DNA from 4 places in the Sporanaerobacter acetigenes DSM 13106 genome. Region 4 is predicted to be linked to each of the others. Evidence: riboswitches for the same ligand, from Rfam matches in the RefSeq annotation. Region 4 holds a riboswitch; each other region holds the start of a gene.

Region 1 (7,917 bases), on a different contig from region 4:
TATATAAAAATTATAACATATGACAATCTATTTGCAAATGCGCCAGTAAAACTCCTTACCGGCGCATAATGCTAAATTATTTTATTTATAAAAAGGGAGACTATAATTCCTATCAAGGTATCAATTACCCTATTTAATGCAAATAATAATGGAGATGTATCCCCACCATGAGACACTGTAATACTTAAAAATACCACACAGCTAATATACGATGAACTTGCAGATTTACATAGTACATTTGTATATATAATAGGAATCAAAAATAAGCTTAAAATTAAATAGTGTAGATAGTTGAATAACTCAATATTAAAATAATTAATCCCCACTATAGCAATAAATCCATACATACCTCCAATTAGTGTTCCAATCATTCTAGATTTTCCGGTTTTAAAACTATTTTCATGATTGTTTTGCATACATAATATTGAAGCTATAGCTGAATAAAAAGGGGATGTTTTCCTGATAAAGCTCAATAAAAAACATATATATACTGCAAGAACTGTTTTAACAACCCTCATACCAGGAAATTTAATTTTCTTATTCTTCTTTGCTGTAGATTCTCCCATACTCATCCCCCTAATATTATTAAACTAAATACACTGTTTAAATAAATCATTAGTTTTAAGTGCTTTCACTAAAGTATCTCCAATAGCTGTAGGAGTTTCTGAAATATATATTCCACAATCACTCATTGTCTTTATCTTTTGTTCAGCAGTACCTTTTCCTGAAGAAATAATAGCGCCTGCATGTCCCATTCTCTTTCCTTTAGGTGCAGTCTTGCCACCAATAAATCCTACTACAGGTTTTTTCATATTTTCCTTAATCCATAGGGAAGCCTTTTCTTCTGCATTTCCTCCTATTTCTCCTATCATAACAACTCCATCAGTATTGTCATCATCATTAAACGCTTTCAATACATCAATGAAATCTGTTCCTATAATAGGATCTCCTCCAATTCCTACTACTGTAGATTGCCCTATCCCTCTTTCAGTTAATTGACGAACTGCTTCATATGTTAAGGTTCCAGAGCGAGATACTACCCCTATTCTTCCTTTCTTATGAATATATCCAGGCATAATACCAATCTTACATTCTCCTGGTGTTATTATACCAGGGCAATTCGGCCCAATCAATCTAGTTTTTTTACCTTCCAAATAATTCTTTACAATTAGCATATCCTTGATTGGAATATGCTCTGTTATACAAATTACTAATTCTAGTTCTGCGTCAACTGCCTCTAAAATTGCATCTGCAGCAAATTTTGCAGGAACATATATAATAGATGCATTTGCTTTAGTTTCGTAGGCAGCTTGTTTTACAGTGTCAAACACATTTATGCCTTCCACTTTTGTATTTCCTTTAAAAGGACTTACACCAGCAACTATATTCGTACCATATTCAATCATTTGTTTTGTATGATAAGAAGCTGTATTTCCTGTTATACCTTGAACTATTACCCTAGTAGATTCATCAACCCAAATACTCATTCTTATACCACCCCCACAAAATTATTGAACTAAACTAATTATCTTCTTAGTTCCCTCATCCATATCTTTAGCAGTAAATATATTAAGTTTTGAATCCTTTATTATTTCCATACCTAAATCCATATTTGTTCCTTCCAATCTAATTACAAGTGGAATATTTAATGCCAACTCTTTAGTTGCATTTACAATTCCCTTGGCAATAACATCACATTTCATTATTCCGCCAAATATATTGACAAAAATCCCCTTAACTCTGGAATCAGATATTATTATTTTAAATGCATTGGTTACATTTTCTTCTGTTGCTCCTCCTCCAACATCTAAAAAGTTTGCTGGTTCTCCCCCATAATACTTGATAGTATCCATTGTAGCCATTGCCAATCCTGCTCCATTAACTACACATCCAATATTGCCGTCCAAAGATATATATGACAATCCATACTTTGATGCTTCTATCTCTTTTTCATTTTCTTCACTTAAATCCCTATAATTACATATATCTCTATTTCTATATAGACCATTTTCATCAAAGTTCATTTTTGCATCTAAAGCTAACAATTGTTTATCTTCCGTTACTACTAAAGGATTTATTTCTAGCAGTGTACAATCTTTATCTACAAAACATTTATATAAATTCATAACAACCTCTACAAATTGATTTATCAACTCCTGTGGAATATTGATATTAAGGCCTATCCTCTTAGCTTGGAATTCTAATACTCCAAGTAATGGATCAATAGATTCTGTAAATATCATATCAGGCTTTTCTTTTGATATTTCTTCAATATCAGTTCCACCTTCTTCAGAAGCTATAAGAGTTATCTTTGACTTTTCTCTATCTAAAACAAAAGCTAAGTAGTATTCTTTAAAAATATCGCAACCTTCTTCAATCAAAACAGCCTTTACTTTCTTTCCTTTAGGCCCAGTTTGAGGTGTCACTAAGATTTTACCTATTAACTCTTTAGAATACTTCTTGACATCATCTATTGAATTTGCTATTTTTATACCTCCAGCCTTTCCCCTACCTCCAGCATGAATTTGTGATTTCACTACTGCAATATCAGTACCTATTCTCCAAGCAGCTCTCTCAGCATCTTCTGGATCATAAATAACTCTACCATTAGGTACTGGTATACAGAAGCTTCTCAATATCTCTTTTGCTTGATACTCATGAATATTCATACTTTTCCCTCCCATTTCTTGTAGTATAAAATGAAAAAACTCAGCAAAAATTTGCTGAGTTATTACCACGGGATTGTAGACATAAAGAAAAAAATCTTTCTATTGTTATAGAAAGAGCATTATTAATAATCAGATTAAGCACACATATTTAATACATATGAATAAATCATATGCTTAACCTACTTTTAATAGCATCTCCCCATCCTCGTGAGTAATAAACAGCTTTTCCCATTGGCAGGTCTCCTGACTTAAGAATAACAAACCTTAAACCTTCCCATACTTTTAAGTACAGTGGTAAACTTAAGGTTCTATCTATCACAGTGGCGGGACCGTGTCGGAATTCAACCGAACTTCCCTTTTAAACAATCATTAAGATTGTACCAAATGGTCACTATATTAAATTCTAAATAGATACTATCATGAAAAATTATAACTGTCAATTGATATGTCGAAAACGAAACTTTACTATACTTCTCAATGTAACTAAATCTAACAAAAATATAACAAAAATTCGAAGATAAAATCCAATAAAGAAACCATTAATACCAAATTTAGGGTTCCCAACAAGAAAATATACTAAAAGTAGTTGAATACTCATGCCTATCAATCGATTTATTGTTATAGCAGTATGTTTGTTTAGACCTTGAAGAATGCCAGAGAAAGTATGCTGTAGTGCCATAAATACAGTGCTATAGCTAAGAATTCGTAAATATTCTCCTACTTTTTTATCATTATATAGAAAAACAGCTAATGGTTCAGAGAAAAGTCTATAAAGAATAGATAATGGAATAGATATAATTAAGGTGATTTTAATAGCAAACAATATATCCGCTTTCATATTTCTATAGTTTTTCAAAGCCATTTGCTCAGATAAACTAGGAACAATATTAATAACCAGTGATTGTTAAGGGTCCTGCTATTTTTATTATTTGATTTAATATATCAATTGAATTTAATTGTATATAACAAGGATAAGAAGATTTTTTATTTTCCCTTTTATAAGCAAGTATTAGCCAAATTAATCCGAAAAACTCACCAATACTTATTCCACATATAGCTACTAAGACTCCAAATTCCAGTTCTACAGGATAAGAATAGTGGAGGAATCCTAAAACAATCAAAAACCTAGATACATTATTGATAATTTCAGAAACACTAGCTACTCCAACCTTCTTGAGTCCATAATAATATCCTCTTATAACAGAGTTAATAGATATAATAATTATTATTGGAACGAGAAAATATATAGACTGTAGCATATTTCTATTTTTAAATATTTTCTCACTGATAGGATTACTTAAACAAACAAGAATAAAGCTAAGTACAATTGAAAGGATGAAATTTAATATAATTGAAAACTTAAGTATTTGGTAAACATTTTCTTTATGATTCTTTGAATTTTCTTGTGCAACTAATTGAGATACTGCCATAGGAACTCCAGCAGTAGTTATAATCATAAATATCATAAGAACAGACATTGACATTTGAAATAGTCCCATTGCCTCTGCTCCAATTAAATTTGACAACAAAACATCATAACTAAATCCAATAAATGCTATGATGAAGTTCATTGCAGTCATTAAAATTGACCCATATACAAAGGAAGACTTTTTCAACAGATCACCTCGTCAGCTTTAGCCATATAATCATTTATATTCTTGTAAGTTTAAAGAAATACATACCTATTATTACATATATTTCAAAACCATAGTCCATAACTCCCACTTCAATTGTAAAGTTATTAATTATTAAGTTCCCAAGATTTATTGTATCAATAATCTTCTTGTATACAAACTCTACTCCACCAACTCTGGAAATAGTTTCTATAGTATCATCTTTCTCTATTGTAATGCCTAGCACATCAACCTTGTCCATTTTAAAAACAGTTCCTCCTGATCCAGTATCTATAAGTACATTGTCCAATACCATAGATTTGCCTTTATAAAAAATAGTAATTTTACAAAACGGAAATCCATATTTAAAATCTAACTTAACCATACTTTCTAACCCCAATCCAATTTCTCTCTTCTATTTTTAATTCTTTATTGTTTGTGTGATAGACATACATTTCTCTACTTTTGTCTTTTTTATGTTTTTGAGAGTATTCTTTAAGAGCATCCCTACCCTCATCAAATATATTAATCACTGAAAGTTATTCAATAACTCTTTGTCCTTCCTTAAAATATGCTTCTATGACCTCAAATAGTAACCATTTATTTGGGTGATTTACTCTTGCTTCTGACCATTTCAAAATCATCAACCTCCTTCGAAACACAAGTTCTTATTATTTATATTATACTTTATATTGAAATATTTGTCATTATAGAACGCTCGTTTTTATTGAGGTGAGCAATGTGGAAGAATTAAATTTATTTAAAAATATAATTTTCCAAGCAAGAAATACATAAATCATTGATGTCATTACCTTGACACGATGGGTTATACTTTATTTATTATATTTTGATTAAATATACTTCCTATCTTTACTTTAAAAAATTCATCTTCCCTAATCATCGCATTATAAGGCTGCGATGTAAACTCAATAATTGTGTTAACTACATGATCAAAATTAAGTTCATATCTTAATATTTTCTTACAAAAATTATCCCATCTTTTTTGCATTTCGACATCTTTAGTTAACCTTGCAATAACAGCTACAGAATCTTTTTCATATGGTGTTCCCCCACATCTAAATCATTCGAATAGTTCTTTAAAAGATAATCTGCATCAACTGTTGGACTTGTGGTAAATCCACTAATGGAATATAGTAAAAATCCACCCTTAAGAATAAGATTTTCTTTATATTTTGATTCAGAAAGTCTCCTAATAAATTCCTCTTGGCAAAATAGATTTAATAATTATTTTCGCTTTTGTCATTTTATTTCTCCCATATCAATACTGCATTTTCTAATAGTGTATCCCAATTGTTTTCCTTTTCAAAAATTTCTCTTGCATCAAAATCTGCATAGTAAATTGCGTCCACATTTTCTTTCTTATCCAATGGGAAGATAAACCTACGTTCATCACGGGTTTCTTCTTGATTAATCAACTTTCTTGTATGTGATTTTGCAAATGTTTCAGTATAATATAAAAAGATAACATTTTTTTCTTTACCGTCGATTTTGAGCGTAATAGGATGCGTAGCTGCTACAGAATAATAACTTACTCCATAATAATGAGAAACAAGCATATCGTCGTCCTGTGTTTCAATTTTAATCAACGATTCCTCATAAGGTACAACCTTATTGTGATGGAAGCTAAAAGAAAAAACTCCAAACAGGATTAAACCTGTAAGTATAATAGATAAACCTGAAATAATAAGTTTTTTATTTCTCAACTTTTTTTTGAAGCCCTTAATAAGGGGAGCTTCTTTTTCAGCTGGAATAAATATTTCTTGTTTCATTAACTTAACTTCTTTTTTACATTCTTCACAATGCTCTAAATGTTCTTCTACCATTTCCTTAGTATCATCGCTTACAACCCCATCAACATAAAGAGGTAAAATATCTTTAATTATATTACAATTGATCTCTTTCATTGTTCATCCCCTCCATATATTCAATAACTTGCTTTCTTGCTCTGTGATAAGTCACCCTTGCCCATCCAGAGCTTTTCCCAAAGAGCTTGCCTATTTTCTCAAAGGGCAATTCGCCAAACACTCGTAGAAAAAAAACTTCTTTATAGGGTTCTTCCATAGTGTGAAGAAACTGATGGATGATAAAGGCATCTTCTTCATTCACAAGATGTTCTGATATAATGACTCCCGTATCAAATATATCATCAAGTGAATCATTGCCAATTTTATTCTTTCTTTTCTTTTGATATGAAAAATAAGTGTTTTTTGCAATTGTAAATAACCAAGCTCGAATATCTTTGGAGCCATCGAAGCTATTAATGGACTTCAATGCTTTAAAAAATGCTTCTTGTGTAACTTCCTCCGCTATATTCTCATCGCCAGATAAAGACCTTATATATAAAAACACCTCCCGAAAATACAGATAATATATCTCCTCGAAGTCCATGCCTTTTCACTCCCTTCACTTATATAACTTCCGAAATATGCTTTCGTTACAATATATTTAAATGATAAATTACAAGTTTTATTCTAATATAACATAATCTCCAAAGCAGTTTATAGATATTAGCTATAATTATATTGATTGAATTATTTCTAAACAAAAAAACCAGTCAAGATTTCCGCTTTAAATCTCAACTGGCTTCCTTTTAATTAATTATAATAGCACGTTCCCAAGGAGCTGTGTCTAATATCTTTCCTTTAACGTGCACTACAAAATATATCCATACTCTTTTCCGTCTCTAGATATCCATAAAACCCAAAGGCACTGCCTTCATTGTGATAGTCAAGTATAATATTATCTGCTAATATTTCTTCCTTTCCATCAACTAGCTTTATTAGACTGTAATATCCATTGCCTTTATATCTACTAAATAATATTTCATCTTTAGATATACTTATAGGCATGAAATCGAAATAATCCCCTTTTGTTATTTTCTTTGTCTTTGAAGTTTTTATATCTACTTCGTAAATATTGTGTGGTTGATTTTCCCAATCATCATACGCCTTGTTAAAGTCCATTTCCCAAACATCCTCTAAACTTTTAGTTGCTGAATATAATAATTTTTCTCCATCTAGCGTAAAACTTGGAGTCATAGCAACCAAATCCTTATACATAAATTTAATTGTTTTATATGTTTTATCCTTATTTATGTCTACTAAGATAACTTCTTTATTCATAATCATATCCCTATTGCCACCTTCAATTAGACCAATTAAATTGTTATACTTTGGATTTATAGATAAATGGTTTTTATGAGGTAATGTTGCTATATCTGTAAACTCTGTATGTGTCTTTTCCTCCACATCATATATCCCTATGCCTATTCCATCTGCACTCAATGAAGCTGAAGCAGGTTTCTCCATAATATAAATATACTTTCCATCTTCTGTTACATCCCATATAGCAGGGTCATATCCAATCATTTCATCAGTGGATTTCCGGCCCTCTATTATTATATTTGTTGAAAATGTCTTGTTTTTTGAATCATACTCATTTAAATTTACTTCTATGATACCATTATTGACAGCAAAATCTCCTTCTCCCGTCGTCCATTTGCTTATCTTTATGCCATAAATAATATTTCTATTAGATGCTTTAAAATTATCATAGTAGTATTCGTCTAAATGTTTAGTTTTTTCTTTGGTCAATACATTAAACATTGTAAACCC
Region 2 (7,917 bases), on a different contig from region 4:
TATCATTTATGGCATTTAGCAATATATTAACTGTAGAATGTTGTTCATCTGTCAATGGAGCTTTAGAAAGCTCCACTATGTACCCTGTAATATCTGTTTCAAGCCTATTGATAACTTTTTCCTGTTCAAATACTTCATTTATTAATTTCTCATCTTTCTCCATGAAAGCTCTTTCTGAAGTCTTTAAATTTTCTTCAACTATCCTGGCCATCCTATATATTTCCTTTGAAGCTTGACCTACTGCTATAGAAGGTGTTTCAATAATACGTGAATCTAAAAATTTAAGCCCAGCTGTTTCTTCCTCAACATCTCCCGGAACTAATTTATTGGCAACTTTAACCAAAAAATTAGCAAATGGAAATTGAATCATTACATTTATGATATTGAACAATGTATGAGCATTGGCAATTTGCCTTTGTACATTCCCGGGATTTAAGGCTACAACAATTTTTTGAATTGGTATCCTCAATATAGTCATAAAAATAACTGTTCCTATAAGATTAAATAAAAAGTGTATAATAGCGGCCCTTTTGGCAGTTTTATTGGTTCCTATACTTGACAATAGTGCAGTGGTTGTAGTCCCGATATTATCTCCAAATAATATTGGAAATGCAATATTTATACTTATCAAATTTTGTTTTGCAAGAGCTTGTAAAAGTCCAATAGAAGCACTACTACTTTGAAGTATAGTTGTAAGTCCAAGTCCTACAAGTACTCCTAAAAAAGAATCATTCAAGCTTGTCATAATATTAACAAACGAAGGATTGTCGGCTAATGGAGCTAAACTACCACTCATCATGTCCATTCCTATAAATAAAATACCAAATCCAATAAGTATTTCAGCTAAATCCTTAGCTCTTTTTTTAGACGTAAATATCCAAATTGCAACTCCTATTGCTACGGCCACTGGAGCCATGTCAGTGAGATTAAAAGCTATAAGTTGAGCTGTAATAGTAGTTCCAATATTCGCTCCCATTATAACTCCAACCGCTTGATTTAAAGTCATAAGCCCTGCATTTACAAAACCAATAACCATTACAGTAGTAGCACTACTACTTTGAATAATCATGGTGACCAGTGCACCTACCAGCACTCCCATAAGGCGGTTGTTAGTTAATACTTCTATGAGCTTTTTAAGTCTTTCTCCAGCAGCTTTTTGTAGTCCTGTACCCATAATATTCATACCATATAAAAAAAGTCCTAAACCACCTAAAACTCCAAAAGCTATTTCCATTTAATAATCCCCCTAACTCTTTTGTTTGAACATACCAAATAAACCTTATATACAATACATCAGAAATTTATTCTAGCCCAGGAAAATTAATTTGTCTCAATGCTTCATAGAGGACTATGTTTACAGAATTGGAAAGATTCAATGATCTTGGAATTCCCTCCTTCATTGGAATTCTAATAGTTCTATCCCAATTTTCTTCAAGCAAATCCATAGGAAGTCCTTTGGTTTCCTTCCCAAACACTAAAAAACATCCATCAAAATACTTCATATCAGTATATCTTTGCTTTCCTTTGGTTGTAGAATAAAAAAAGTGTTCTCTACTATTTACCTCAAGCAATTCTTTAAAGCTGTCATAATAATGTATTTCAACTAAGTCCCAATAGTCAAGCCCTGCCCTTTTTAAGTGTTTATCATCTACAGAAAACCCCAAAGGTCTTACTAAATGAAGAACTGTTTCAGTAAGAGCACAAGTTCTTGCGATATTGCCCGTATTTTGTGGTATTTCTGGTTCTACCAAAACAATATTTAAAGCCATAATACATTATCCCCTCTTTTCTAAGTTTTCAAGCATCTAAAAAAATTATAACATAATCCTAACTATTTATCTTTTTTTAATATGAATTTCTCAATAATTTTTCCAACTCCACTTTCATCATTGGTATCAGCAATATAATCAGCAGCCTCTTTAGCAACTTCTTCTCCATTTTTCATAGCTACTCCAAGTCCTGCAGTTTTTAACATGGGTATGTCATTTTCATTATCTCCAATGGCTATTACTTCATCCATACTTATATTTAACATTTCACACAATTTGTTTAAAGCCTTTCCTTTAGAAACACCCTCATTCATGATTTCTATATTGCTCCACCAGGAACTCACCACTTCTATTCCTTCAATTGTTGATATCTTCTTTCTAAAATTTTTCAGTTTCCTCCTATTTTCATCTACAAATACTATTTTATATACCTTGCTATTTTCTTCTTCAATTGCATCTAATGGATCTTCTACTATTCTAATATCTATTCTATCCATTTCATCTCTTTCTTTGTTCCAATTCATATAATTCATTATAGTATCATTTAACTCCCTTGCATAAAAAGTACTATCATCATAGAAATGATAATACATCTTTTCCTCTTCTGCAATTTCTACTATTTTTCTAAAAGTTTGAAGCGAAATTGGCTCTTCATAAATTATTTTTGATTTATCTTGTTCTCCTATATATGCACCATTGCAAGCAATTATAGGAGTATCAAGTTCCAAGGCTTTTGCATAATAAAGAGCAGAGGTAAATATTCTACCTGTACAGAGAATCACTTTAACTCCTTCCTCTAAAGCTTCTAAAATCGCTTCTTTATTCCTGTCTGTTATCTTGTTTTGACTATTTAATAATGTTCCATCCATATCAGTTGCAATTAATTTATAACTCATATTTCTACCTCCATTTCTATAAATCACATAAAGTATACCATAAAAGTATGCGAAATATAATACAAAAAAGGCTTATGTTAAGCCTTTTTAATTATTTCATCTATAGAATTTATCGCCAGAAGTCCTTTTTTCTTCATTTCATTCAACAATTTTTCTGCCTCTCCGTCTGCATAGTCAAACTTATTATCTTTAGAATAAGCATCTAAAAAATACACTGTTTTCCCCATCTTAAGTGCTAAATGTGCTGCCTCTAAATTCTTCATATTTCCTTTTCCATAAGGAGTACTACCTAAGACTACTATATCCGCTTTTTTTATAAACTGAATATTTCTTTTGAAAGCTTTCTCGCTGATATGAGAAAATGGTTCTTCCTCCACCATCTTTATGGACAGCTTTTTCCCCAATTGCCAATCACTATCTCCTACATTTATTACTCCTAGAGAAAGATCATATCCTGCTTCTTCTAATTTGCTGATTATCTCTCTACCCGTACCTCCACCCGATATGATATGAATTTTTTCTTTTTTGTTTGCTTTTTTGACTATACCATTTAACGATAATGGAACTATATAAAGACTATTTGTATAAGGATTTTCTTCTATTATGGTATTTAATCCATAAGCTTTTTCAATATTTTCTCTAGTCACTACCTCTTTAGGACTTCCAATACTTAAGATTTCGCCTTTGTCTAAAAGCATAATTATATCACTATATCTGCAAGCCAAATTTATATCATGAATAACCAATACAATAGTTGTATTTTTTTCTTTGTTTAAATTTCTTAAGATATTTAATAAATCCATCTGGTGATTTATATCCAAATGACTGGTTGGTTCATCTAAAAATATGATCTCTGGTTCTTGTGCTAATGCTCTAGCTATAATGACACGTTGTCTTTCCCCTCCACTTATTTCATTTATATTTCTATCTCTTAAATAAAAAGTATTGGTGATTTTTAAAGCTTCCTTAGTTATTTCAAAATCTTCATCTGTTTCTTTATCAAATCTACCTAAATAAGGGAATCTACCCATGAGTACTACATCAAATACTGGAAAATCATAGGATATAAAAGTATCTTGAGGAACAAGAGCAATCTTTTTTGCCAATTCTTTGGATTTATATTGAACAATATTTTTACCATGGATTTCTATTTTCCCACTATTTTGCTTTTCTAAATTGCATATGTTTTTGAGTAATGTAGATTTTCCAGACCCATTGGGTCCGATGATGCTCATAAATTGTCCTTCTTCTAATGAGAAAGAAATATCTTTAAGTACTAAATCATCTTTATATCCAAAATTTAATGATTGGACTTCTATTGCTTTAACCATAGTTTCACTCCTAAATTTAAATTCCTTTCTTTTTCTTTCTCAGCAAATATATAAAAAACGGTCCTCCAAACATGGCAGTTATAATTCCTACAGGAATTTCAACAGGAGAAATGATAGTTCGAGCTATAGTATCTGCAAATATCATAAATATTCCCCCTACTAGAGCAGCAGATGGAAGCAATATTCTATGATCCGGTCCAACCAAAAGCCTTACAATATGAGGTATTATAAGCCCCACAAAACCTATTATACCGCTTACAGATACCACCATAGCAGTCATAAAAGATGACAATACCAATATATATATTTTTATTTTTTCAACCTCTACACCTAAACTTTTGGCTGATTCTTCACCAGTTAAAATAATGTTTAAGTCTCTCGCAAAAAAATTTAAAATTGCAATAGATGCTATAGTCGGAAGAGCTATTCTTATAAGGGGTTCCCATCCCTTCCCCGATAAGCTGCCTAGAGTCCAAAATATTATTTTTTCCATATCCTTTGAATATATGACCATCAAAAAAGACATTATAGCAGTTAAAAATTGACCAATAGCAACTCCTGAAAGCAATAAATTTGTAACTGGCACTTTATTTTTTACTCTAGAAATAAAATACACAGAAAATACCGTTATAAGAGAACCTATAAAAGCAAAAAATGATATAGGTGATATTGCAAATATTGTTTTTCTCATGCCCAAAATTATAGCAAGAGAAGCCCCTAAGGCCGCCCCTGATGAAATTCCCATAACATAGGGATCAGCCATAGGATTTTTAAACATTCCTTGAAAAGCAACTCCTGCACTTGATAGACTAGCTCCAACTAAGACCCCAAGCAAAACTCTAGGCAACCTTATTTTTAGAATTATAGTTTTGTGAGAGTCTGGTATACCATCAATATTTATTTTCCCACCAATAAAGGGAAGCTTAGAGCCAATTATTTTAAAAGTATCTAAAATTTTTATATTTGCTGTCCCAATAGTAGAAAAAAGCACTACAGAAAATATCAATGCAAGCACCAAAGATACAACAATAGTAGCATATTTATTTTTAGACCTTTTTAAACTCATAAAAATCCCTACTTTTTATTTAAATGCATCTGGATGAATAGACTTTGCAACTAATTCCAATGCATCTATTATTCTTGGTCCGGGTCTTGAAACTATATTTGGATCCAATAAGTACACTCTATTATTTTTTACAGCATTTATATTTTCAAACCCAGGTCTTTCTTTTATTGACTCAACAGTTTTTTCTTCGCTATCTTTAGCTCCTAAATAAACATCAGGATTTCTTTCTATTAATTGTTCCATATCAAACTGTGGATATTCTCCTTCTGCATCACTTGCTATATTTTCGCCTCCAGCTAGAGTCATAAGTTCATCCATAAAAGAACCAGGACCTGCTGCCATCAATGGATCATTCCATATTTCATAGAACACCTTAACTTTTTCTTCATCTTTTACTTTATTTACAATTTCATCTTTTTTTGCTTTCATATCATCTACAACTTTTGTGGCCTCATCCTCAGTGTTTGTCACAGTGCCAATACTTTGAATCAAATTCATGACTTCATCAATAGAATCTGGTTCATAGCACAAAAGAACAATTCCTGCATCTCTTATTTTTGCATTTACTTCTTCATCGCCAGGACCAAATTGAAATACAATGTCAGGATCTAATTCAATTATTCTTTCAATATTTACTCCAGTAAAACTTCCAACCTTTTCTTTTGATTTAGCTTCTTCTGGATAATCACAGTATTCAGTTACACCTGCGATTTTATCTCCTAATCCAAGACTAAAAAGTATTTCAGTATGACTTGGAGCCAATGAAACTATTGTTTTAGGTTCATTTTCTATTGTCACTTTATTTCCAAACTGATCTTCTACTTCCATAGGATATTGAACTTTATTTTCCTTTTCCTCTACTACTTCTTCATTTTGTTTTACATCTTCATTTGAATTTGTTTTGCCACAAGCTGTAAAGGTAGTTAAAGCCATTGCCAAAACTAAAAATAATACAATTAATTTTTTAGAGCTAATTTTTTTCATAAGTTTTCCCTCCATTTTATGATCTTTTCTAGTCAAAAATAAAACCCTAGTCCTCAGTAACTAGAGAATAGGGCAAAAACTATACAATTCTATACATCCCTCCCTCCGAGGCTCTAAATTTAGGCAGGTCTCCTGACTTGTGAATCTTCCTACTATCAACGCCTTCCCAGAAATCCAGTGGCTTCTGTTGATTCGTCCTCACACACAGTAGCGGGGGCTGCAGTGGATTTTCACCACTTTCCCTTTTAAGTTTCATTAGAAACACCCAATTTAATATTTAATTTAGCTCTCAAAAATAATATCAAATATTTTTTAAACATTCAAGGCCATTTATTCTTCCTTAACTACTTGCCATTGTTCCCTAACCATTTTTTCTAATGCAATATTACTCTTAATTTCAGGATCCTTAAGTACCGTATTGAACCACTTTATTGCTTCATCTCTATCTCCCATTCTTCTGGAAATTTCTCCAATCAAATAAGCTGCAGTCAATGGATTCATAGATTCATTGTTTAAAGGTTCATTATAATAAGCATTGCTAAAAAGTTCTCTAGCTAAACTTAAAAATCTCTCTTCTTCATCCTCATCTTCTTTTAATCTATTAAGCCATCCCAATCTAACGCATATATTTCCAAGTTCATAATTTTTATCCTCCAAGAGTTCTCCACAAAATAGCGCCAGTTTATATGCAGCAATACTTTCTTCAATGGTTCTCTTTCCTAAAAAACTTCTTTCGTTCCATTTAGATGAAACCTCTTTTTTTATTGTCTCTCTTCCTTGAAAATTTATTTTATTAAAATTTTCTTCTAATGCAGCATATCCACAATGTGGACACACAAACACACCATAAAACACAGGATTTTCCCCTTCATAATAAGGCAAAAAATCCGAATCTCTTTTAACTAATCTGAGTTTAGAAAGCCTTACCTTGCTAGTCTTAAACTCTTTACCACACACTGGACAATTTATTTTTTTCTCATATAGTTCTCCTACTTCTGCCAATTTCCTTCCCTCATTTCTCCTAATAGTATAACAATATCTATTCTTCAGCTTCTTCTGTAGATGTTTCAATTTTCTCTTCTACCTTTGGTCCAATCTTATAAATATATTTTCTTGATTTGTAATAATCAGAATGCAATAATTCCTTTTTAACTATTTTGCCATTTTTTATTATTGACTTATAAGTTTTAGTCTTATATCCCGTTCTTCCTGCTTGTTGAAGAACTTTTTCTCCTGGTTTTAAGCTGTTATCTAATATTGTTTCAACCAAAGGTTCTATTTTTTCTACAAGTTCAGAATCTATTTTTACATTGTAGTTCTTAGTATTTAAATCGCCATATATATAAATATAAATAGTGTCACTTGATACTTTGGTATGAATATAAATAGGAAAATCAAAATCATTTCTAAACTTCAAGTCAAGACTACCAAAAGACACTGCTGCATCTTGACCATAGCTTACATATTTTGCTGGTATTGAGTGAGGATGTCTTTCAACAACCTTTACATCTGCACTCAAAAGGGCATTATATAATGTAGTAGATACCTGACATACACCGCCACCAGTCCCTGGAGTAAATTCACCTTCTAAAATGACATTTGCTTCCTTATATCCATTTTGCTTGCTTCTTGGACCAGTAGTTTCATTAAATGAAACATTATCTCCTGGCATTAAAAGTTTGCCATCTATAGATTTTGCAGCAACTCTTATATTTTCTTTCCTATCACTACTGCTAGTTTTAAAAGAAGTACTAAACTGGCCTATAACTCCATTTATTCTACTTAATTGGGCTTTAGTAGCCTTTGGTTGGATTTTCTCAACTGGTATATCAACATCCTCCAACTTATACACATTCTCATCAATCAATTGC
Region 3 (7,917 bases), on a different contig from region 4:
GAATATATTGACTTCTTGCTTTATCTCTAAAACTATGCCTTGTGTTTGAGTCCCTTGGGTTATTTTTGGAGTTTCATAATTCATATCAACTACTATTGTAGATGTTGGATTTATAGCAGTTGGTAATGCTTTTAATTTAAATGTACGAGTTGCTGTCTTTTCTGGCCCTAAATAGTCAATATAGGCACTATCACTTTCTCCTATGTCAGGCATCAGTTCTTCTTCAGCTAGAGTTAAAACAATACCCGCATTTTTTATGCTTTTATTCTTAGATGTATTTTTAAATTCTAATGTTAAATCAAATGATTCCCCTGAATAAATTGTCTCTGGATTTGTTGTGTAGCTTACTATCATTAATTTAGGTATAGAGTCTGGCAATTCTTCTGGCTCTTTTTCTTCTGCTTTCCCTTTAGCTACATTTATATATGCTGAAAAAAGGCTCTCTCCCATCATTCCATTTTCTTTATATGTAGCTCTAAAATTTATTGGCTTAGCTCCAGAGGTGATTTCTGGAGATATCCTAAATTCATATTCTAAAGTAGTAACATCTCCTGGATTCATTTTAGGTATCTTTTTACCGTAATTAATTACTTCTACTATAAAAGGCCACTCATCTAGTGAATTTGATATAACAGGGCTAATATTTATATCCGTTAATGTCCCTCCGGTGTTTATTATTGGTAATTTGAGTTTTATTCTTTCTCCTGCGTTTCCTGATGGAGCTGGAATTATAGAACCGTCTTTATCAACTGTTGCTATGCTTAATGCTCCTAATTCATTTATAATTTTGGATTCGCTTCCATCATCCGTTACATTTACATATACCATCAGCTCAAATTCTACATCCTCTTTTATCTGAGTTTTATTTATATCATCTTTTCTCCAAATTGTAGCATTTACTAAAAATGTTATTGGATATGTTCCTTTTTGTGCTGTTTCTGAAATTTCAAAATCATAAAACACATCTGCTCGGCTATTATATGTCATGTCTTTCATTTTTTTTATATAACTAGCATTTTTAATTTTAAAAGGCCAATCTTCTATTTCCGATCTTTCTGTAGGAATCATTGGCTCTATGGTTATATTTCTTATTACATAATTCAAGCTTGGTATATATTCCCTATTAACTGCTAATGGCAATTCAATTCGTACTTTATCTCCCGGTTTACCACTTACTGCCTTTGCACCTGTATCTGCTATTATAATTGCTTTTTTATCACTAGTTTCAATTTTATCCTGACCTGGTATATTTGATTTTTTATTGCTAGTTTCATTATCATCAGCATAGATAAAGTTTAAAGTTATCATTAATATAAAAACTAAAACTGCTAATGTCCTCGCCCATTTCTTTTTATTCAAATTCAATTGCTTTCCTCCTTACTAAAATTAATTATTCTCCCATCTTCTAAATATATAGTCCTTGTAGTATAATCTTGTATTCCTTCATCATGGGATACTAATACAAAGGTTGTCCCTCTTTGTATGAAAAGTTTTGTCAACAATTCCATTACTTCTTGACTAGTTTTTGTATCTAAATTTCCTGTTGGTTCATCAGCAAATACTATTGGAGGACTTGTAATCAGTGCTCTTGCAATACCTACTCTTTGTTGTTGTCCTCCTGACATCTCATTCGGCTTATGCTTAGCATGAGAATATATTCCTACCTGCTCCATGATTTCCTTTGCCATTTCTATTCTCTTTTTTGGTGCTATGCCTCTTAATACCAAAGGAAGCGCTACATTTTCTAACGCTGTATATTGAGGCAATAAATTATAGGATTGAAATATAAAACCTATAGTTTTTCTTCTATATCTAATTCGATCCCTTTCGTTCATTTGGTCAATACGATTTCCATCAATAATTATTTGTCCTGAAGTAGTTTTCTCTAGACCCGCCATCAAATTTAAAAGTGTGGATTTACCAGAACCAGAACGTCCTGATATTCGTAACCGTTCTCCTTTTTCTACAGATAAATCTATTCCGCTTACAGCTTTAATCACATTATCTCCCAATATAAATTCTTTTTGAACATCCTTTAGTTCTATATATCCTCCCATTGAATCCCACCTTTACTGTTAATCCCCTAACCAGTCTTGTCCTAAATCTTTTCCTAAGTCACATGTATAATTCCACTCAATTACATCCCCACCTTTGAGTGTGTATACTCCTGCACCATAATTTGGATACCAGCCATTTACACAGTACATCCAACCACTCCAACGCCCTCCATCAAATTCATAGAGATTGTTGATACCTTCTATATAAGCAGATGCTTCACTGCCTCTATAACTCATATGAAATTTATATTGCTCTTTTGCCATTATCAAAACATCAAGAACTGTATCGCCTTCCTTTATTTTGAATTTAGTAGGAGGTAATATAACACCACTTGGCGGTACTATGCCCTGCCATTTAGGGTCATCTGCCATCCCTTTTGCTACTGCTGTATCACAACGAATCTGCATTGTTACAATATTTTCCTTTTTTTCACGTTCTCTTTCTTCTTTTTTCTTTCTTTCTTTTTCTTTTTTTGCCTCTTTTATAGCCTTTTGTCTTTCTTCTTCTTTTGTAGTCTGCTTTTCTTTTTCATTGCTGCCTTTATCTTTGTTTAGCTTATCTTTCTGTTTCTCTATTGCTTTTTTTATTTCTTCTTGAAAACTATTAACTGGTTCAGCTTCTTCAATTATTTCCTTATCTATATTGTCTTCTTTACCTTTTTTAGCTATTTTTTTAACTTCATCTCTTGTAGATGTTTTATTTTCTTTTTTTGATTCTAATAATTTTTCCCACACAGATTTTTTATTATTTTTAGATTCTGATTCTATTTCTGCTATTTCTTCTATATTTTCTTGTTTTTCTGTATGAATTTTGTTTTTTTGAGATCTAAGTTGAGCTAACAAAGAATAGTTATCTTCATCTTTTTCTATTTCTTTTGCATTTGGATCTATCCAATATTCAATTTCAAGTTTATTAGATTTAGCAAATGCTTCTTCATTAAAAAAGTAATTACCTATTATGTCAAATACATGAACCCCGCCTACTATTATTGCTGCTATCAAAAGTAGTAACAAGAAAAACTTTTTGTTTTTCATATCATTAACCTCCTACTTCTTTTCCTTTCATGAAAACAAAAAAAACACTACCTTTTTTATAAGTAGTGCCTCCAGTTTTCTGGTCAGCATATTTTATAGTTTTATTGATTTCTTTAATTCTTGGATTCTTATAGGTTCACTGTCTTGAACTATAATATTGATTTCTCCAAACTCTGTTTTTCTTATTATCTCTATGAGCTTTCTTTCCCTATTAGTTAGCTCCATCGTTGAATTTTTTTCATCTATCATTAAACCAACCCCCTTAAAAATTTAAAGTCTTAAACCCTCTAAGGAATTTAAGACTTTAAAATAATATCAAAATTATAAATATTCATCACAATACCCTAATCCAAGAAGGTTAATGAAGATAATTTATTTAGGCAGTTCTCCTGACTTATGGTTCATAGCTCTCTTTCACCTTCCCAAGAATACTCTCAGTGGCATATTGAAAAATCACTCTCCATTTACAGTGGCCGGTCCGTTCAGGATTTTCACCTGATTCCCTTTTAATCTTTGCCAATACAAAGAACCTAAATATTTTTATTCAATTTTTTAACTAACACCATTATATACCATATCTTGATTTAAGGCAACACATACTTTTCCAAAGGTTTTTGTCTATCATGGTGATTTTGCGACAGTGAGAACCGTCCCCGCTGTCTCAGCGTCCCCGCTGTCTCAGTATATATATGTGGTGAGGCCTTGTTTTTGAAGTTTCCTTAGAAGGCCCCTGTTTGCTCTGTATTCTGATATGGCTATTCCAAAGTGATCATATAGTTTTACAAATTCTAGTATTTCTTTATCTGTGTATTTGTCATCAGGTATTTTAAATATGATGTTTTTGAAACCTTTGGTATATACTAGATAGTATTCTTCCATATCTTTTACTTGTGGAATGAATCTAGTCTTTACTTCTTTTAAATTGTACTTTATATATTTCATGGCTTTGGAATTATCTCCAACCATATCTGTGATTATATAGGCATCGGTGTGGTCTTCCATCCATTGTTCCAATTCTTCAACGGTCATCCCATTGTCACAATTTACTATCAATCTTTCATCAGTTGTCCATTCCAAATCTACTTCCATAAGTCTAAGACCATCTTCATAGTATTCATCCAATTTAGCCTTTGTATCTGCTGCAAATCCTATAGTGTTTTTGTTTTGAATTTCTAGTTTTTCTTCAGGTTCTTTGGCTATTATTTCATCTGAACCATTGATTATACTCCCAATAAGATCATTATTTAAAATATATTTAGATTTGTCTATTTCAGATATGGCTCTTCCATATCCTTCTCTACACTCTTCCAGTGGTATGGACTTTCTAGTCTTTAAATCTATGGCTCTACTGTGGTCAAATATTCCATCCCTAGACATGACAAACATCTTTTCATCATCTATAAAGGAACCTTTTCTCATGTGAATTTGTTGAGCTACAATTTGATCTTCCGAATTCAGCAAATCTAGTCCAAACATAATTCCCTTTTCATTTTCAATTCCCATGATATTTAGTATTGTAGGGAGAAAATCCAATTGACTTCCAACTGTGGAAACAGTTTCATTTATATCTTCTCCAGGTACATGAACTATAAGAGGGATGTTCATCATAGAATCAAAATCATAATCAATATCTAGATATTCTGACATTATCTTTATATTTTCATCCTCTAAACTTGATATGGCAAAATGGTCTCCATATAGAGCTATAATTGAATTGCCATATATTCCTTCTTTTTTTAATTCATTAAAGAATTCACCAATGGCTTTATCTGCATAATGCACTGCTTGAAGATAATTTCCAAACAATGTGTCTTTGTGTTCTTGTTTTAGTTGAATCTCCTGATATTCTTCAGGCATATTGAATGGATTGTGACTTGAAAGAGTAATCATGAACGCATAAAAAGGTTCATCCATCTCTTTTATATAGTCCATAGACTGATGAAAAAAGTCTTCATCATTTAGTCCCAAGGCCACAATGTCTCCAAGTTCAAAATCTTCCTCATTTACATATCTTTCAAATCCTTGTTTTGGATAAGATTTATCCCTATTCCAAAATTCTTTTTTGTATCCATGAAATGACCAAGCAGTATAGCCCTTGTCCCTGAGTATCCAAGGGAGTCCATAAAATGTGTTGTCTTGATATTGAATATAGCTTGGCTCGTCCATAGAAGGATACAGAGAATTGTTGGTGACAAATTCTGCATCTGAAGTACTTCCTATTCCCACTAATTGATAGTATCTGTCAAAATATATGCTTCCATTCTCTTTTATGAATTTATTTAAATTTGGAGTAAGTTCTTGACCCTCATAATATCTATTTATAGCAAAGTTCTGAAGAGCTTCTACTTGTATGACTATTAAGTTTTTGTCTTTCCCTATACCTGTGTATTTTCTGTCCTCCAATATGGATTGCTCTTTTAGGCATTGAAGATCATGTTCTGTAAATACACTTTCCCCTACAGCTACATCACCACTTCCTTTAAAAAGGCTTGTTAGATCTTTAGCATGATATGTGAAAAATTCTTGTCCATTAATGATTGAACTATAACCACTTGTATTCATGACTATGGCAAGTATTGCAAGAGCTGAAACAATTGCATAGGGTATTCTTGTCTTTATATTTTTGCTATAAATCTTGTTTTCTCTTTTTATCTTCTTTTTCTTTTTGCTTGAATAAAAACAAAGTACTGGAATATCCAAAATAAATAGGAGATTTAATGGGTTTATGATAGTTTTTACACTTTCGCTTACTTGGGCTACTTGTCCCAATTGTTTCACCATATTTACCGAAGGAAGTCCGTTAAAGTATTGATAATATACTACATCTACAAACATGATTGCAGATATTATATTGTAGAAAGAAAAAGCAATACTCTGTTTCTTTTTGTTGTGGCTAAAATATATAAGTGAAAAGAAAAATATTATATATAAACTACTCACAATAAATACTAAAACTTTGTTGTACTCTATTTTAGTTAAAAACATAAAAAGCATCATCTTTAATAATAACAAAAAAGATAAAACCATTTTACTGCCCCCAAGTATTAGATTTTTTCTACTATATTATATATTATTACTTTACAACAATACAAACTATGAATCAAGTTTGTTAAAATATTTGTTATGGAATTTTTTATGATATAAAAAAGGACTGAGTTCTATTTAAATAGAACTCAGTCCTTAATCTTCTACTTTGCCAATTCATATAGTGCTTTTTCATATATCTTGGTGAGAAGCAACAATTTGTTTACAGATATAAACTCATTGGCTTGATGAGCTATTTCTTCTTCATCTGGGAATACAGGTCCAAAGGCTACTGCATTTTCCATAGCCCTTGCATATGTGCCTCCTCCTATAGTTATAGGTTTGCTGTCTTTATCTCCTGTTTCTTCTCTATATACTTTCATGAGTTTTTGAACTAAAAAATTATCTTTTGGTACGTATAATGGCTTCATCTCTCCCTCGTCTTCAAAGAGTTCAATTCCTGTCCCCTCTAAATTTTCTCTGATTCCATCATATACAAGCCTACTACTGGATTTAATTGGATATCTGATATTTATAGATAAAACTATCTTTCCATCCTTCATTTCTATAACTCCAGGGTTAAAATCTAGTTTTCCAGATACATCATCTTCAAATCCACATCCTATAGCTTCTCCATGATGTTTAAATGCTATCTTTTCATTGTAAATATTGATGAAATCACATATATCACATTTACAATCTAATATTTCTCCAAGGAACTCTAGTATATAGGATATGGCATTTTTCCCTTTCCAAGGAGTGGAACCATGAGCTGAAACTCCTTTTGCCTTTATCTTTATATCGTCTCCATCTTTTTCAGTGGCCATTTGATATCCAGTTTTGTCTTTGAATTCGTTAAATTTCTTTTCTAGGGCTGAAAAGTCTTTAGCTGTAATCACTGCTTCACAATAATCCGGAACCATATTTACTGCGTTTCCACCTTTTATGCTCTTTATAGATATATCTCCACAACAAGTATCTTTTATTTCCTTTACAAGATCAAATGCTATAATCCCCTTTTCTCCATGAATAACAGGGAAGTTTGCATCTGGTGTAAAAGCCATATCTGGTGCCTTTTCATGTGCAAAATAATATTTCATACATCCCCACCCTGTTTCTTCGTTGGTCCCAAATATAATCCTTATTTTTCTACTTAAAGGCATTTTTTTGTCCTTTATACTCTTCATAGCATATAATGCTGCCATAGCAGGTCCCTTGTCATCTATAGCTCCTCTGCCATATATTTTCCCATCATGGATTTCTGCTTTATATGGAGGGTAGTCCCATCCATCACCTTCAGGAACTACATCAAGATGAACAAGTATTCCTACAGTTTCTTCACCTTCACCAAATTCTGCATATCCTGCATACCCATCAACATTTTTGGTTTCAAATCCCATATCTTTTGCTAGGTTAAGAGCATATTCCAAAGCCCTATATGGTCCTTCTCCAAAAGGCATTCCTTCTTTTGGCGCTCCTTCAACACTCTTTATTTTTATAATCTCTTGAGTTGAAGATATTACATCTTCCATGTTTTTCGCCCCCTAATTTTATTTTATGTAAACTCACTCTCTAAAACTAATGAATTTGTTGTTGTTTAAAATATTTAAATATTCTGCAAGTCTTTCATAAAGCGGCTCTGCCTTCTCTTTAAATTTCTCTTTCACTAACTCTCCTATTTGATATACATTTCTTTTACCATCTATATTCTTCCATATAAAGCTACCTAGTTCATCTAAATCTATTTTAAATTTATCTGGTACAAAAAAAAGCTTTATAGCTATTTTGTCAAAAAAAGAAG
Region 4 (7,917 bases):
CGTATATGGAAAAAAATCCCTAAACTGAAGTTGGGGATTTTTTTAATACAAAAAGTGAGGTGTTTTTATGAAAAACAAGAAGTATTTATTATCCTTTATGTTTTTACTTCTAGTTTTAGCTCCTTCTATATCTAATGCTATGCATATAATGGAAGGGTTTTTGCCTGTGAAGTGGGCAATTTTTTGGACGATTGTTACGTTACCATTTTTGATTGTTGGTATAAACAGAGTCAACAAAGTATTTAAGGAAGATACAAATAGAAAGGTGCTTTTAGGGTTGGCAGGAGGATTTGTATTTGTATTGTCAGCACTTAAAATTCCTTCTGTAACAGGCAGTTGTTCTCACCCTACTGGTGTGGGATTAGGAGCAATTTTGTTTGGACCTACTACCATGACTGTTGTTGGAATCATAGTATTACTTTTTCAAGCATTGTTACTTGCTCATGGTGGGCTAACTACTTTGGGAGCGAATACTTTTTCTATGGCGGTGGTAGGACCACTAGTATCTTATGGATTGTTTAAATTTTTAAAAAAGAGAAATGTAAAAACTTCGGTATCTGTATTTATAGCGTCAGCACTGGGGGATCTAGCCACATATGTCATCACTTCCATTCAGCTTTCTTTGGCTTTTCCAGATAAAGTTTCAGGCTTCTTAGGTTCCATGGGAAAATTTTTGAGTATATTTGCTGTGACACAAATACCTTTAGCAATAGTAGAAGGCATCTTAACAAGCATAATTTACAATTTATTGCTTGAATACAATGAGGAAGGGGTGCTTGGAAATGAAATCATCAAATAAAAAAAATATATGGTTATTTATATTGGCAATTGTAATAATTATAGTACCTCTAATATTTATGGGTAGTTCTGAATTTGGTGGCGCTGACGATGCAGCTGAAGATATAATAGGTGAAATAGATCCAGATTATGAACCATGGTTTGACAGCCTTTGGGAACCACCAAGTGGAGAAATTGAAAGTTTGTTGTTTTCGGTACAAGTAGCTATTGGTGCTGGAGCTATTGGATATATTTTAGGAAATATGAAGGGAAAGAAAAAAGTTGCTTCTAATAGATAAATATGCTTATACAAATAGATTAAGAAATTTTAATCCTATGGCAAAATTTTTATTTGCCATAGGAGCTCTTTTTATAGCAATAGGTTTAAATAATTTGTATGTTAATTTAATCATATTCTTGATAATGTTTATATTTACTACAGTGATAGCCAAGATTCCAATTAAAAATTATTTAAAGTTTTATTATGCACCATTGGTATTTTTACTAGTCAGCATAATCACCATAGTTATAAATAAGTCAACAAATAGAGAGGTCTTTTTATGTTCCATAAAGATTGGGCAAAATTATTTTGGTATAAATGAGAATAGTTTAAGTGAATCAATTTTTATAGTATTTAGGGTACTTTCTTGTATTTCTTCTATGTTTTTTTTGTCACTGACAACGTCAATAAATCAACTGATAAAGGTATTTAAAAAATTGAAATTTCCTCCTGTAATGGTGGAACTCATTGTTCTAATTTATAGATTTATATTCATATTTCTGGAAGAAAGCAAAGAAATATACAATGCACAAGAGATGAAATATGGGTATGTAGGAATGAAAAATTCTTATAGATCTATTTCTCTTCTTGTCAAATGCTTATTTATAAGGATTTTTGAAAAATATAGGGACATGATTATTTCATTAGATAGCAAATTGTATAATGGTGAGTTTAAAGTAGGGTGATAAAATGATTGAGACCAAGAATTTAACTTATTTTTATGAAGATGGTACAATGGCATTAGAAGATGTAAGTATAGATTTAAACAGGGGTAGAAAAGTTGGCATAATTGGCTCTAATGGGTCTGGAAAGTCTACACTTTTTCTAAATATGATTGGAATTTTGAAGCCTAAAAAAGGAAAAGTATTATATAAAGGGAAAAGTATAGAATACAATAAAAAATATTTAAGAGAATATAGAAGTGAAGTGAATATAGTATTTCAAGATCCAGATAAACAGATATTTTATTCTAATGTATATGATGATGTGGCTTTTGCCTTAAGAAATATGGGATATGAGGAAGAAGAAATATTGAGAAGAGTGGACAGGGTTTTAAAAAGGGTAGGAGCTTATGATTTTAAAGAAAAACCTGTCCATTTTTTAAGTTATGGACAAAAAAAGAGAATTGCTATTGCTGGTGTATTGGTTATGGATGGAAGTACAATATTGTTTGATGAACCTACAAGTGGACTAGATCCAGTTATGACTAGAGAAGTCATAAATATTATAGAGGATATAAGTAAGGAAAAAAACATAGCTATTTCTAGTCATGACATGAATTTGATATATGAGCTTTGTGATTATATATATATATTAAATAATGGAAAAGTCATAGCTGAAGGTTTAGTTGAAGATGTGTTTGTTCAGAAAGAAATTTTACAAAAAGCTGGGCTGGATGAGCCATGGCTTGTAAAACTTCACAAGAAATTAGGAATTCCCCTTTTTAAAAATGAAGAAAAATTTTTTGAATATTGGTCTGAAAAGTATGGAAAATAATTCAGAAAATATTGAAAATTATCTTTATTTACATAGGTTTATAGTGTAAAATATAGAAAAGGATATTTTGGATAAAAAGTTAAAAAGGGGCTGGGAAGAAATGAGTTTACAATATGATGAGGAGTATGATGAATTGCTGGGGGAAGTAGAAAAAATTATTCTCGAAAGGTATGTAGATCAAAAAGACGAATTGATTGACTATTGTTTGAGCTTAGATAAAGATGAATTAAAAAATCTATATATGGATATTGCTTACTGATTGGTATTTGACAAAATTTTATTGTATTCATGTTATTTTTGTGATAGTATGAATTAAGTACAAGTGAATAAATGAAAGTATAGGTATTTTATTTAAAAGGGAAATCGGTGAAAATCCGATGCAGCCCCCGCTACTGTAAGTGGGTACGAAATCAATATAGTCCACTGGATTTTTTCTGGGAAGGCATTGAAAGTAGGATGATCCACAAGCCAGGAGACCTGCCTATGGCTTTTTTGAGTAAGTCTTCGGTGGGAAGTCTGAGCTTTTTTGTTGTGTTTAAAAAAAGTAAATCCTATAGTCCTCTGAAGACTGTAGGATTTTTTTATTGAGGTGATGATATGAAAAAAGCTATTTTAGTTGTAAGTTTTGGTACAACTTATGAAGAGACAAGAAAAATTTGTATAGAGAGTGTGGAAAATAAAATTAGAGATAGATTTTCTGACTTTGAGGTGAGAAGGGCTTTTACTTCTCAAATGGTGATAAATAAATTAAAAAATAGAGATGGAATAGTAGTAGATAATGTGAGTGAAGCATTGAATAGGTTGAAAAGAGAAGCATTTGAACAAATATATATACAATCTCTCCATATAATACCTGGTCATGAATTTGAAAAGTTAATTGGACAAGTTCATGATTTTGAGGAAGAAAATAAGAATATTCATATAAGTATTGGAAGACCATTGTTGTTTGATGAAGGGGATTATGAAAAAGTAGTAAATGCATTGGATATTTTAAATTTGAGGGAAAATGAAGCAATGGTATATATGGGGCATGGTACGGATCATGCCAATGATAAATGCTATGATTTGCTTCAGCAAAGCTTTAGAGAAAAAGGTTTTCAAAGAATTTATATTGGTACAGTTGAAGGAAAGAAAACTATTGAAGATATAATTCCTATTTTGAAGGAAGAAAAAATAGACAAAGTCATATTGAAACCCTTTATGTTGGTTGCAGGAGATCATGCCAACAATGACATGGCGGGGGATGGTAAGGATTCATGGAAAAGTATACTTTTAAAAGAAGGATTTCAAGTGGCAACATATATAAAGGGATTGGGAGAAATTGAGAGTATACAAGAATTGTTTGTTTCTAATTTAAAAAATATGATTTAGTCAGGAGAAATGATAATGAGCAGTTGTGAAGAAAAAAATGGAACGAGTAAGGGATTTATATTGATTTTACTTGTAGTTTTGTGTATTGTAAGTTTTTTTGTAAGCATTGGGAATGGTGCGGTGAAAATATCTCCTAGAGAAATAGTTGATGCAATTCTTTTTGAAAAGGATACGATTAATTATCAAGTTATATGGAATGTGAGACTTCCTAGAACTATAGTGGCAGGCCTTGTAGGAATATGCCTTTCACTGTCAGGAGCTATTTTGCAAGGGATCATGAGAAATCCTTTGGCAGGTCCCAATATCATAGGGGTTTCTTCTGGCGGAGGGCTTATGGCTTTAACAATTCTCATATTATTTCCTGAATTTTATTATTTAGTTCCAGCAGGTGCTTTCATAGGTTCACTATTAGCTACTTTATTTATATATTGTTTAGCTTGGAAAGATGGTGTTCTTCCTACACGGCTTATTTTAGCTGGTGTAGCTGTTTCATCACTTTTAAATGCAGGAATAAATGCTCTTATGACTTTTTTCCCGGATAAAGTTGCAGGGGTCATAGGTTTTATGGTAGGAGGACTTTCAGCTACTACTTGGTCTCAAGTAAAATTGTTGTTTCCATATGCAGTTGTAGGAGTGTTTTTGACTATGTTGATTCCAAATAAATTAAATATATTGATGTTAGGTGATGAGGTAGCTACTGGGTTGGGACTAAATGTAGAGAGAACTAGATTTAGTTTTATAGTTCTTTCCTCTTTACTTGCAGGAAGTGCTGTGAGTGTTGTTGGACTTTTGGGATTTGTAGGTCTTATAGTGCCTCATATGGCTAGGCTTTTCATAGGTTCAGATTATAGATATTTGTTTCCAGCTTGTGTTTTTTTTGGAGCTTCAGTAGTTATATTGTGTGATACTTTGGCTAGAGTACTATTTGCACCTATGGAAATTCCTGTAGGAATTATAATGTCAGCTCTTGGCGCTCCATTTTTCCTATACTTATTAAGAAAAAAGGAGAGTGTTTAACGGTGGGAATCAAAGTACAAGATCTCTATGTGAACTATGGTGAGAAAGAAGTTATAAAAGGTGTAAACCTTCAAATTGAAGATGGACATGTAGTGACTGTTATCGGACCCAATGGTTCGGGAAAATCAACTATTTTAAAGTCTATATCTAGATGTTTAAAACCTGTAAAGGGCAAGGTTTATTTAGATGATGAAAATATTTACACTATTAATACCAAGAAAGTGGCTCAAAAATTAGCCATACTTCCTCAAGTGAAAAACGTATCTTCTGATGTAGTTGTAGAAGAGCTGGTTTCCTATGGAAGATATCCACATTTGGGATTTGGAAAGAAATTAAAAAAAGAAGATTTGGAAATTGTAGATTGGGCCATAGAAAAGACTGGGCTTAAAGATTTAAGAAAGAGATTTGTAGCTACCCTTTCAGGAGGAGAAAGACAAAGAGCTTGGATAGCTATGTCACTTGCTCAAAAACCTAAAATATTGCTACTTGATGAACCTACTACTTTTTTGGATATTTCTTATCAATTAGAAGTACTTGAACTTATAAAAGAATTAAATCAAACCTTAAATCTTACAGTAGTCATGGTTCTTCATGATTTAAATCAAGCTGCTAGGTATTCTGATGAAATATTTGTTATAAAGGATGGAAAACTGTCCAAATCTGGATGTCCAGAAGATATAATAAATGCCAGTTTGCTTAAAGATGTTTTTAGGATCGAGGCGGACATATATGAGGATTCTATAAACAATTGTCCTTATTTTATACCTAAGAAAATAAACAAGGTTGTTAATTGAATAGGATATGGATGTGATTTAATTGATAGAAATAAATGACGTGTCTAAGATGTTTGGAGAATTTGCAGCTGTAGATAATGTAAATTTGAAAATTCAAGACGGGGAATTTTTAGGTCTTTTGGGTCCTAATGGTGCAGGGAAAACTACAATTATAAAGATGCTCACAGGCCTTTTGAAGCCTACAACCGGCACTATTTATGTAGATGGAGAAAAAATGTCTAGAAACAATATGAAAATAAAAAAGAGAATAGGAGTAGTTCCTCAATATACCAATTTAGACAAAGAGCTGACTGCCTATGAAAATCTAATTTTTGCAGCTAAATTGTTTAAGATAAAGGACTATAAAAACAAAATAGAAGAGCTTCTTACATTTATGGAATTAGAGAAACACAAAAATAAAAAAGCTATGAATCTTTCGGGTGGTATGGAAAGAAGACTTATGATAGCTAAGGCTCTTATCAATGATCCGGATATAATTTTCCTTGATGAACCTACTGTGGGAATTGATTTAAATGGAAGAAGGAAGATATGGGATATACTGAAGGGCATGAAAGCAATGGGAAAGACTGTACTCTTTACGACTCATTATATTGAAGAGGCAGATTATCTGTGCAATCAGGTTTGCTTGATAAACAATGGAAGAGTATTTAAAAAAGAAACTCCTGAAAAACTCAAGAATGATTTAGGCATATATACTGTTGAATATTTTGACAGTGAAATGAAGACTAATTATGAATATTTTAAAGATAAAGATGGAGCAGAAAAGTATATTTCAAGCATTGAATATGTTTCATATACCATAAGGAAAACAACACTTGAAGATGTATTTTATAACTTTACAAATAGAAAGGTAGTATAAAAATGGAAGTTTTTGCTGTATTATGGAGAGAATTTATTTTTTTCAAAAGGAGATTTTGGAAGATAACAACTTCAGCTATTATGACACCCCTTTTATATCTCATAGCTTTTGGCTGGGGATTAGGTAAAGACATAGTCATAGAAGGAGCAACATATATGCATTTTGTCATGCCAGGTATAATTGCACTTTCTACTATGAATACAAGTTTTAATGCTGTAGCTATAAGAATTAATATTTCAAAACTCCATGAAAAAAGTTTTGAATACTATTTAACTTCTCCAGTAAATATGAGTTTATTAGCCTTTGGTCACATTCTTGCCGGTGCGTTTAGAGGAATGTATGCAGCTTTTTTGATATTTCTTATATCATTTATATTTGGTATAAAAATACATATAGATTTTTATTTTGTATTAATTTGTTTTTTAAACAGTTTTTTATTTGCAGCTTTTGGATATGGTGCTGCTCTTTCAATAGAGAGTCACTATGATATGAATAGGTTTACTACCTATGTAATGACTCCTATGTCATTTTTGTGTGGTACTTTCTTTTCACTTAAGAATTTGCCCCCTGTAGTTAAAGAGACAATAGGGATATTACCTCTCTCTCATACTTCCCAGTCCTTAAGAGATATTGTATTGAAAGGGCAGTTTGACCATAAATCTATATTAGCACTTTTAATTTATGCAATAGGATTTTATTTTTTTGGTGTAGCCATGAGTTACAGAGAGATGAATTAAAAATTAAAGAAATGGAGTGGTGAAAATGAAAAAGTCAAAAATTTTAATTTTAATTTTAGCTATTGCAATGGTTTTGTCAGTTTTCACAGGATGTGCTGACAAAAAGGTAAATAATGCTAATGAGGAAGTAAAGAAAGAAGAAAATAAAGCAGAAGTTGTAGAGGAATATGGTATATCTATTGATGAAAATACTGTAACTTTCACAGATGCAAGAGACAAAGAAATAACAATTGACAAGAAACCCGAAAGAGTAGTTTGTTTGTTTAATTCATATTTGGATATTTGGTACAAATGCGGTGGAGAAGTTGTAGGACGAGTAGATTCTGCAAAGGAGAAACCAGTGGAAGGTTCAGAAAATGCAGAAGTTGTAGGTGGACCTGGGGAACCAAGTTTAGAAAAAATTATATCTTTAAAGCCAGATTTGGTTATACTTACTGCAAACTTTAAAAAGCAATTGGAAATAGCTGAAATGTTGGAACAAAATAATATTAAAGTTATTGCTTTGGACAATGAAAACAAAGAAGATTATTTTAGAACTGTAAGATTGTTTACAGCACTAACTGATAGAGAAGATTTATATGAAAA

The links. Region 4 has a riboswitch for cobalamin ahead of BUA21_RS10520 (sirohydrochlorin cobaltochelatase). Riboswitches for the same ligand answer to the same signal wherever they lie in the genome.
Region 1: another riboswitch for cobalamin. It lies ahead of sucC (ADP-forming succinate--CoA ligase subunit beta); the one in region 4 lies ahead of BUA21_RS10520 (sirohydrochlorin cobaltochelatase).
Region 2: another riboswitch for cobalamin. It lies ahead of BUA21_RS07295 (ABC transporter substrate-binding protein); the one in region 4 lies ahead of BUA21_RS10520 (sirohydrochlorin cobaltochelatase).
Region 3: another riboswitch for cobalamin. It lies ahead of BUA21_RS04495 (DUF2292 domain-containing protein); the one in region 4 lies ahead of BUA21_RS10520 (sirohydrochlorin cobaltochelatase).

What each region holds. Positions count from the first base shown of each region.
Region 1 is NZ_FQXR01000002.1:98,041-105,957, forward strand. Features, by position in the region: gene BUA21_RS00480 (FUSC family protein) at 72-566, opposite strand; gene sucD (succinate--CoA ligase subunit alpha) at 591-1,487, opposite strand; gene sucC (ADP-forming succinate--CoA ligase subunit beta) at 1,509-2,669, opposite strand; cobalamin riboswitch at 2,886-3,069, opposite strand; gene BUA21_RS00495 (MATE family efflux transporter) at 3,106-3,525, opposite strand; gene BUA21_RS00500 (oligosaccharide flippase family protein) at 3,557-4,285, opposite strand; gene BUA21_RS00505 (retropepsin-like aspartic protease) at 4,320-4,667, opposite strand; gene BUA21_RS14835 (hypothetical protein) at 4,660-4,815, opposite strand; gene BUA21_RS15010 (hypothetical protein) at 5,109-5,291, opposite strand; gene BUA21_RS00520 (zf-HC2 domain-containing protein) at 5,548-6,207, opposite strand; gene BUA21_RS00525 (RNA polymerase sigma factor) at 6,188-6,691, opposite strand; gene BUA21_RS00530 (TolB-like translocation protein) at 6,946-7,917, opposite strand, start outside.
Region 2 is NZ_FQXR01000006.1:44,251-52,167, forward strand. Features, by position in the region: gene BUA21_RS07270 (Na/Pi cotransporter family protein) at 1-1,234, opposite strand, end outside; gene trmL (tRNA (uridine(34)/cytosine(34)/5-carboxymethylaminomethyluridine(34)-2'-O)-methyltransferase TrmL) at 1,302-1,769, opposite strand; gene BUA21_RS07280 (Cof-type HAD-IIB family hydrolase) at 1,832-2,665, opposite strand; gene BUA21_RS07285 (ABC transporter ATP-binding protein) at 2,743-3,996, opposite strand; gene BUA21_RS07290 (FecCD family ABC transporter permease) at 4,013-5,062, opposite strand; gene BUA21_RS07295 (ABC transporter substrate-binding protein) at 5,078-6,046, opposite strand; cobalamin riboswitch at 6,152-6,330, opposite strand; gene BUA21_RS07300 (DUF2225 domain-containing protein) at 6,377-7,048, opposite strand; gene BUA21_RS07305 (VanW family protein) at 7,086-7,917, opposite strand, start outside.
Region 3 is NZ_FQXR01000004.1:103,268-111,184, forward strand. Features, by position in the region: gene BUA21_RS04475 (COG1361 S-layer family protein) at 1-1,365, opposite strand, end outside; gene BUA21_RS04480 (ABC transporter ATP-binding protein) at 1,362-2,057, opposite strand; gene BUA21_RS14890 (DUF4430 domain-containing protein) at 2,076-3,092, opposite strand; gene BUA21_RS04495 (DUF2292 domain-containing protein) at 3,186-3,341, opposite strand; cobalamin riboswitch at 3,455-3,641, opposite strand; gene BUA21_RS04500 (sulfatase-like hydrolase/transferase) at 3,771-6,119, opposite strand; gene pepV (dipeptidase PepV) at 6,281-7,648, opposite strand; gene BUA21_RS04510 (PqqD family protein) at 7,682-7,917, opposite strand, start outside.
Region 4 is NZ_FQXR01000011.1:9,358-17,274, forward strand. Features, by position in the region: gene BUA21_RS10495 (energy-coupling factor ABC transporter permease) at 68-799, shown strand; gene BUA21_RS10500 (energy-coupling factor ABC transporter substrate-binding protein) at 783-1,076, shown strand; gene cbiQ (cobalt ECF transporter T component CbiQ) at 1,060-1,743, shown strand; gene BUA21_RS10510 (energy-coupling factor ABC transporter ATP-binding protein) at 1,748-2,554, shown strand; gene BUA21_RS10515 (hypothetical protein) at 2,622-2,813, shown strand; cobalamin riboswitch at 2,878-3,053, shown strand; gene BUA21_RS10520 (sirohydrochlorin cobaltochelatase) at 3,152-3,925, shown strand; gene BUA21_RS10525 (FecCD family ABC transporter permease) at 3,941-4,942, shown strand; gene BUA21_RS10530 (ABC transporter ATP-binding protein) at 4,945-5,736, shown strand; gene BUA21_RS10535 (ABC transporter ATP-binding protein) at 5,759-6,595, shown strand; gene BUA21_RS10540 (ABC transporter permease) at 6,598-7,332, shown strand; gene BUA21_RS10545 (ABC transporter substrate-binding protein) at 7,358-7,917, shown strand, end outside.